Regions from separate parts of the Rossellomorea marisflavi genome, predicted to be linked through region 1. Evidence: predicted binding sites of a transcription regulator. Region 1 holds the regulator's gene; the other holds the start of a gene.
What was found. The regulator LexA, encoded in region 1, represses DNA repair genes until DNA is damaged. The targets are predictions, from matches to a motif close to CGAACATATGTTCG.
Positions count from the first base shown of each region.

Region 2: a site for LexA is predicted at 2,102-2,115, ahead of K6T23_RS05095 (YolD-like family protein). Genes of this name have one in related genera too.

Region 1 covers NZ_CP081870.1:2,026,610-2,031,037, forward strand. Annotated here, with positions in the region: gene K6T23_RS10640 (SulP family inorganic anion transporter) at 1-1,393, opposite strand, end outside; gene K6T23_RS10645 (recombinase family protein) at 1,516-2,058, shown strand; gene lexA (transcriptional repressor LexA) at 2,111-2,731, opposite strand; gene yneA (cell division suppressor protein YneA) at 2,889-3,212, shown strand; gene K6T23_RS10660 (YneB family resolvase-like protein) at 3,224-3,874, shown strand; gene K6T23_RS10665 (DUF896 domain-containing protein) at 3,944-4,174, shown strand; gene tkt (transketolase) at 4,369-4,428, shown strand, end outside.
Region 2 covers NZ_CP081870.1:946,855-951,282, reverse strand. Annotated here, with positions in the region: gene K6T23_RS05110 (metal-dependent hydrolase) at 1-222, opposite strand, end outside; gene K6T23_RS05105 (histidine phosphatase family protein) at 397-978, opposite strand; gene K6T23_RS05100 (GNAT family N-acetyltransferase) at 982-1,398, opposite strand; gene K6T23_RS05095 (YolD-like family protein) at 1,735-2,073, opposite strand; gene K6T23_RS05090 (YybH family protein) at 2,279-2,713, shown strand; gene K6T23_RS05085 (VOC family protein) at 2,889-3,341, shown strand; gene carB (carbamoyl-phosphate synthase (glutamine-hydrolyzing) large subunit) at 3,427-4,428, opposite strand, start outside.

The DNA of each region.
Region 1 (4,428 bases):
AGCTAAGTCCGATCGTTTCTACTTCACACCCCTGGTCTTTGAACTTCGTCAAAACTTTGGCAAGGGCTGCCACAGCGGACTCATCCCAGATCTGTGCACCGGTAAAATCGATTTTGACATGTTGTACCTCATCAGACAATTGGAATGCACCCACAAGCGTATCCACGGATGCAAAGAACAATTGACCCTCCACTTTAAAATGACGATTCACACCCTCCACTTTTTCCGTCACCTTCAGCTTGGATATCTTGGCCACAAAGAACATGGCGCTGAGCAATACCCCTGCAATGACCCCTTTTGAGAGGTCGTGAGTGGCAACCACGATGGCGACGGTGATGAGCATCACTGCGGCATCTGCTTTAGGGGCTTTCCTGATGTAACGGAATGATGACCAGTCGAACGTACCGATAGAGACCATGATCATGATTCCGGCGAGAACCGCCATGGGGATCTTCACGACGAAATCCCCAAGTACGATGATTAGGAACATCAGGAAAGAGCCTGCAACAAAGGTGGATAATCGCCCCCGTCCACCTGATTTTACATTGATCACCGACTGACCGATCATCGCGCATCCGGCCATCCCACCGAAGAATCCATTGATAATATTGGCGATTCCCTGACCCCTTGCTTCCTGATTTTTATTGCTGTCCGTATCCGTCATGTCATCTACGATGGAAGCCGTCATAAGGGATTCGAGTAATCCTACAATCGCGAGGGCGAGTGAGTAGGGTAAAATGATACTCAATGTCTCAAGTGAGAACGGGATATCGGGAAGGAAGAACGATGGCAAGGTCTGACGTATCGTCCCGAGATCTCCCACGGTCCTCAAGTCTGCTTTTGAAATCAAGGCAATGGCAGTAAGCACCACAATAGCCACTAGGGGTGAGGGGATGGATTTTACGAATCGGGGGAGCACATACACAACCACCAATGTCACCGCCACAAATACATAGGTCATCCCATTAATGTTGAAAAAGTGAGGCACTTGAGCTGAAAAAATCAGAATGGCCAAAGCATTCACGAATCCGATCATCACAGCGCGTGGGATGAATTTCATGAGCCTTGCGATTTTACATACCCCGAACAGGAGTTGGATGACTCCTGTCAGGATAGTGGCTGCCAACAGATAGTTTAACCCATAATCTTTGACAAGAGGGACCATGACAAGGGCCATGGCACCGGTAGCAGCAGAAATCATGGCAGGTCTTCCGCCGACAAAGGAAATGATGACGGCAATACAAAAAGAAGCGTATAGCCCGACCATTGGATCGACACCGGCTATGATGGAAAAGGCAATGGCCTCAGGAATGAGCGCAAGGGCTACGACGATTCCCGAAAGGATGTCTCCCCTGACATTCGAAAACCATTGTTGTTTTATGGTATTCTTCATATTGTCACCTCTAAAAAATCATAAATTTTAATTCAATAGAAAACAGTTTATCACCGTTTTTCCCAAAAGTGAACCTTTTCGGGAAAAACAATTCCAAACAGGAGAGGGGGAAGGAGATAGGTATGATCATCGGATACTACAGACCGAGCAATGATGATCCTGAAGGACGGATTCAGGAGAAAAAACTGCTGGGAAAAAAATGTACGGTTCTATACAAGGAGGAACATTCTTCACCGAAGAGGAGAGTGAACTTGGAAGCACTGCTTGCAGAAGCAGGGCAGGGGGATACGGTCGTCGTGGCTTCTTTAATCGACTTTGCTGATTCCACCCGGCAGCTATTGGAACTGTTGAACGAGTTAGAAACGAAAGGGACACAGTTCATTTCCATATCTGAAGGGCTGTCGACCAGTCCTGGGAAGACGTACCGTTTTCAGGAGGTATTGGAGCATCTTATAAGCTTTCAAAGTGATGTGATCAGTGAAAGGACAAAAAAGGGCATAGGAGAAGCGAAAGAAAAGGGAGTCAGTACGGGGCGACCGCGAAAGCCTGATGAAAACGTAAAAAAGGCCATAGCCATGTATGAATCAAAAACCTACAGCCTGGCAGAAATAAAAGAAAAAACGGGCATCAGTAAGTCCACTTTATACCGCTATCTTGAAAGATAGAAGAAAAGGAGCTTCCGCCACATGTGACGGAAGCTCCTTTTAGCTTGTCATTTTAATGAACTTGACGGTAGACACCGACGACCTTGCCCAAAATGGATACATTGCGTAGGATGATCGGATCCATGGAGGAATTTTCAGGCTGAAGCCTCACGAAATCTCTTTCTTTGAAGAATCGTTTCACGGTCGCTTCATCTTCTTCCGTCATGGCGACTACGATCTCCCCATTGTTGGCGGTTTGCTGTTGCCTTACGATGACGAAATCCCCGTCGAGGATACCGGCTTCGATCATACTGTCACCCATGATTTCCAGCATGAAAGTATGCTCGTCAGCAGGAGCCATTCTTTCCGGGAGAGGAAAGTACTCTTCGACATTTTCAACCGCTGTGATCGGTTGACCGGCTGTGACTTTCCCGATGAGGGGAACATTCACAACATTATGGCGGGGGATCGAGTCTTCCACCAGGTCGAGGATCTCGATGGCTCTTGGCTTGGTCGGATCCCGGCGGATGAGGCCTTTGCTTTCGAGTCGGGCCAGATGGCCGTGGACAGTGGAGCTTGAGGCAAGTCCAACGGCTTCCCCGATCTCACGTACGGAAGGCGGATAGCCCTTTTCTTTTACGGAGCTTTTGATATATTCCAAGATATCCTGCTGCCGTTTGGATAGTTTTGTCATAGTCACGCACCTCAATCTATCGATCTTATGTTCCCATTATAACATGGGGATGGGAACGATACAAACATAAGTTCGAATTTTTGATTGACTCCAAACGGATGTTCGTATTATGATGGATACAACAAACAGAACAAACATTCGTATGGAGGGGAACATTATGGTAGGCAAACTTTGGGCGAATTACTCATATATACTCGTATTTTTTGGTTTGGCACTTATGGCTTCAATCTATTTCATTCTTCAAATGGGAGGCGGAGTATCTTATCATAGTATCGAGGTACAGGATGGTGATACGCTCTGGACCATCGCAGAGGAATACAGCAGCGACTCTTCCATGTCCACCGATGAATTTATCAAGTGGGTGGGAGAAAGGAATAATCTTTCCACTTATACAATTTCTGCGGGTGATTCACTAGTGCTTCCAGTCGAAAAGAAGCTCGGGATCAACGGGGATTATCAGTATGTCATGAACGAGGAATAGAGGGATTTTTAATGAATGCAATCATCTACTGTCGGGTGAGTACGAAGAAAGATACACAGGAAACATCACTCGAACGTCAGGAAGAAGAACTGTCCAAGCTTGCGCTGGAGTATGGGATGCAGGTGGCATCGGTCATAAAGGATCAGGCAAGTGGTTATGATCTTGACCGGCCAGGCGTCCTCGAGATGCTGGACATAGTAAGGGATCAGTCGATCGATGCGGTATTGATCCAGGATGAGACGAGGATTGGAAGGGGCAATGCGAAGATTGCCCTGATCCATTGCCTGTTGAAAGAAGAGGTCAAAATTATCAGTCAATCCCACAGCGGCGAGCTCCACCTGTCGGACTCCGACTCCATGGTCATCAATATCGTAAGCATGGTGGAGGAATATCAGCGCAAGCTGCATAACCTGAAGATTAAAAGGGGGATGAAAAGGGCAGTTGCGAACGGGTTCCGTCCCCAGAAGAATCTGAAGAACAAAGGGAATATCGAAGGCAGGGAACGAAAGGAAGTCCCCGTCGAAGAAATCGTCAGGCTTCGCAAAAATGAGCTGACATTTGCAGAAATTGCCGCTACTTTGCGTGGGTTTGGCTACGACGTTTCGAAGGCAACCGTTCATCGGCGCTATAAAGAACATATGGACTCCATCGATCAAGCGTAACCCTTGTCATCACCCTTTATATTTAGTAACATGTCGTTATACGTTACCGAAATTAAAGGGGTTTTATAGATGCTTTCAAAAGAAAAAATGAACCGGATCAATGAATTGTCCAAAAAATCCAAGTCTACCGGGCTTTCAGCAGATGAAGCGAAGGAACAGACCAGGTTGAGGAAAGAATATCTTGAGACGTTCCGTCAATCCATGAAAGGGACCATAGAGAATACCAGAATCTTTGATCCTGATGGGAATGAAGTGACGCCCAAGAAAATACAAGATATTCAAAACAAAAAGAAACACTGATTGTAAGTCCATACTGGATCACGCTGCCTTTTAAGCGTGGTCCTTTTTATTACGTCGAATGAATGAGGCAGTGGTGAATTCAGAATGGATATCGGTTTTAACAAAAAGAGAGACGTGGTATCATTCAAGATAGTTGTATAAACAGCCAAAGAAGATTAATATTAAGTAGAGATTGAAAAGGAAGGATGTCTGACATGTTTGATAAAACAGATCAATTAGCAATTAACACAATCCGAACGTTATCGATCGACGCG
Region 2 (4,428 bases), 1.1 Mb from region 1:
CAGCTCGTTCGGTGCAATCACCAAGGAGTCATTCCTTTTCGCGATGGCGACAGTATCACCCACGTGGTCGTTATGTCCGTGGGTCAGGATGATCACATCAGCTTTGACGTCATCTGCATTTAGATCGGTATATTCATTCCCGTTGATGAACGGATCAACAAGGATCGTTTTTCCGTTGGTTTCGAATTTCACCACTGAGTGGCCATGATATGAGATCTTCATCATTATCTCCCCGCTTCCGTAAATGTTTACAGACGTAGTTTACCCGTTTGATCAGCCGGTAAAACAGAATGGTCCTTTACAATGAACACTTCTTCGGATTGCTGAACCGATTGAAAATCATCCGTGAACAGAACGCATGACTACCGGCTGCTGTGAGGCAGCCTCTTGTAGCGTTCACTGTCCATACTGCTCCCTGATCCAGCCCGCATCATTTAAGAAGTCGGCTCTGGATAGCGTTTCTCTTCTCAATCGCTCCCGGTACGCTGTGATTGTCCCGTCATGGGATACCACGTACACGTGATGGGCGCCCTGATCCTCAGCCCACCGTAAAAAGACATCTGCGCATTCTGCAAACTCGTCATGGGGCAAGACATTGATACCTGACGTCCACATGTTTCGGTCCATCCCTGATCCCAACTCAAACCCAGGAAATTCGGTTCCAATTGTCTCCTGGTCGAGCATCCGGTCACATGGAAGGGTCATTGCCCCCTGCTTCTGCGGGAACATCCTCGGGGACACCAACGGATGCACGACCCGCCTGCACCCCGATTCACCGGCAATCAAGGAGGCCGTTTGCAAGGTCCTTCGCGTAGGGCTCGCCACCACTAGATCATCCTTCGTGACATCGAAAACGGACGAAAGGCTTCTCGCCTGCTCTCTCCCCGCTTCCGTCAATGACGGGTCCTCCAACTGAAAGCTTTCCGGCAGGCTCAGCGTATGCTCCCCCTGCCCATGTCGGATGAATGTGATCTCCATTGGCTACCCCTCCTTTGACGCATGTGTCATTTCCATGATCACATACGTCTTGCCGCCTTTGGTGAAGCGGCGGTCGGTTTCACGAAGACCGAACCGGGTATAGAAGCCGGCTTTCTCGATGCGTGCGTTGCACCAGATCCGGCGGATGCCCATGGCTTTTAGTTCTTCGAGTACATAGTCAAGCAGTCGGCTCCCGTAGCCCTTTCCCTGCTCTTCATCAAGGGTGGCAAACTTCCTGAACTGACACTCCCTTTCCTCGATGAAGAGGGAGATGACGGACTTCAGGTCACCTTCATGAAAGAGTCCGTAGTGCAGGGCCGATTCATCGCCCTCCACCTTGATATAGTCATAGGGTCGGTCCGGCCACATGACGGTGTGGCGGAGCTCCCAGGCTTGCGGGTGATCGATTTGTTTAATCATGTCAGGCTCTCCTTTTGGATGCACGTTTGATTGTAAAGAAGTTGGAACTGATGGCCACTAGTGCACCGATGACCAACCCCATCTTCTAGTAGCCTTCCTCGTTGAATTCTGAATACAGAAAAGAGCTTAGCACAAAGAGTATGAACCCCATCGCAAAAAGGATTTTCCCCGTCATGGTGAATTTCTTCAACATGATTTCCACCCCCATTTATCTCTCTTTGATGAATAACCGCTCGTAAAAAAACTTCTCTATTACCATATCATATCCCCTGTACGATTTCCTTTTATTTTCCATAAACAAAGACACTCACGCTCCCGCAAGTGTCCCTGTCGCTCTTATTCCACTACATCCACCGAAATCAGATCCTCCACCCGCACCTTGACGAATCCTTCATCTCCGCACTCAAGTATCAGCTTCCGGTCCCGCTCATTGAGATAATGAACCGTCCCCGTCGTCATTTCACATTTCCCCTTCAATTCATTCCAGATTTTCATACGTAGGGGAAGGTGGTACTCCATGGCGTAGCGGATCCGTTCCTCCATCTCCGTCATGGCAAAGATGTCGACTTCAGGCTTCTGATCGCGCTCGAAAACCTCCCAAATATCCCTCAGTTCCTTGACGTGCTCCGGGAGCATGAGCGACGTCCATTTGATTTTCCCTCTGTCTCTTATCATTTCAATCACCTCTTTCCGGTAGTATAACCGAACATCTGTTCTTTTACGAAATGAGACGTATTGAGACAGAAGGCTTATAGGCTGCCAATTATCTCCACCCATTTACCTAGATGATTGGGAACGGGATAATTCCTCTATAAAAAAGGAATTAACCAGGTAGCCTCGAATGACTAGTCGAGATGATTATTAGAGAGGGGTACTCAAAATGAAGAATGGTGCCGCAAAAGATGTTCTTGAAGTATACAAAACGGCCGTTTACGAACAGGATGTGGAGAAATTCTTATCTATCCATGCCGAGGATGTTCACATTTATGATTGTTGGGGCAACTGGGAATGCAGAGGGATCTCAGAGTGGAGAAAGAATGTGATCGAATGGTTTACAGGTTTGAGAGAAGAAGGAGAGATCCTCAAAGTCCTATTTAACGAAATAAAGGTAGAGGAAAGCAATACAGTCGCTTTTGTTCATTGTGAAGTGGTGTTTGCTGCGTATACGAAAGAATCGGAAGAAAAACTTCGACAGATCGCGAACCGGTTTACATTCGGTCTCAAAAAGATTGAGGGGTCTTGGGTCATCGCCCATCAACATTCTTCGTTGCCGATCGATATGAACACGGGAAAAGGAATGTTCCACCTGAGATGAAAACCGTAAAAAGCTTCTTCCCTCCACATAATTGCTGAAGGGACGAAGCTTTTTTCAAATGGGAGGAACCTCTCTATCCCCTTTACCTCCACCTTATGTCTCATACCAACCCGGCCTTTTGCCCGTCGAATCCACCCGTTCGTCAAGGTACAGTATAGAAAAGGAGGTCATGACCATGATCAAAGGATTATACGAAGCCCATCTTCCCGTAAGGAGCGTAGATCGTTCCATCGCATTCTACGAGGGGCTGGGTTTGGAGCTCTCCCACCGCGCAGGGGACGGGCTTGCGTTCATGGGGATTGAGAAAGAAAGAAGCTGGCTCGGGCTATGGGAAACGGATTGTGTGGAACTCGCGTATCACCCTTCCATCCGGCATATCGCCTTCCACGTTTCACTGGAAGAATTGAAGCAGTCCGTCCCCTGGCTGATCGAGCGCGGCTGCACACCCCGCAAAGCATTCGGATTCGAACCCGTGGAACCGTTCATCATGGCACATAACGGGATGGCCCACGCAAAAATCCACTTCCCCGATCCCGACGGCAACAGCCTGGAGCTGATCTGCCCCCTTGAAAATCCGGGAGATGCGAACGGGATGATGTATTTGAGTGAGTGGATAGCAGAGAACTAAAACACAATATGATTCCATTAGAAGATAGAAGAAACGACTTAGACTGTATCACGACTAAGTCGTTTTAAAAATGGTCTATTGCAATCTACCTCAATCGTACATTTTCCTTTTCATAAAAAGGATGTACGCCAAGCTTTTGATCCTGCATTCTATCCTTTGTTTCTAAAGAAGTAACAAATAAGGAAAGGGTATCTACATTTGTAAATAGTGGAATATTGTGTTGAACAGCATTCTTTCTCAGCTCCTTCTCCCACTTACTCTTACCTCTTCGCAAATCGATCACGATCCCTATCGATTTTTGTTTCATTTTCCTGATTAATTCAGATAAGATATCTTCAGATAAACTGATTGTTTTTATGTTTTGATTTAAATGACCCGTACCTTTTTTCTCACCCTCAACAAAGAGGAACTCTGAGGTGTGGCAAGACAATCTTTCAAGAAGCTGTTCAAGATGGTCATTGATGAAATCTACTAGAATTAAAGCCTGTTCTTCTCCAATTCCCAAGCTCAGCCCAGCTGCTTGAAAAGACTTTAATACCGCTAGGTCGAATTGTTTGTCATATCCAATTACTTCTCCAGTAGACTTCATTTCGGGTGTAAGAATGGGATCAATAGCTGTCATTTTGGAGAAAGAGAAGACCGGCGCCTTCACATAGAATACATCATCCCTTGGTCTTTCATTCTTCGACCTATCATCTGATGAAAGCGAGTATCCCAACTGACAATTGGTAGCGAGGGCAGCCATGTTAAGATCTGAGATCTTACTAATAAATGGCAATGTTCTACTTGAGCGTAGATTTATCTCGATTAAGTAGATTTGTTGGTTGGAATACACCGCTTGAATATTAACTAATCCTTTGATCTTCAAAAATCGTGTGAGCTTGTTTGTCAACACGGTTAGTTCATCAAGGACTTTCTTTCCGAGCTTTCGAGGTGGATAGATTGCCATCGAATCACCGGAGTGAACCCCGGATTGTTCAATATGCTCCAAAACTGCTGGTATGACTGCTTTCTCACCATCACAAATCGCATCTAATTCCAGTTCAATCCCTTCGATGTACTGGTCGATATGGAGCGGGTTCCCCTT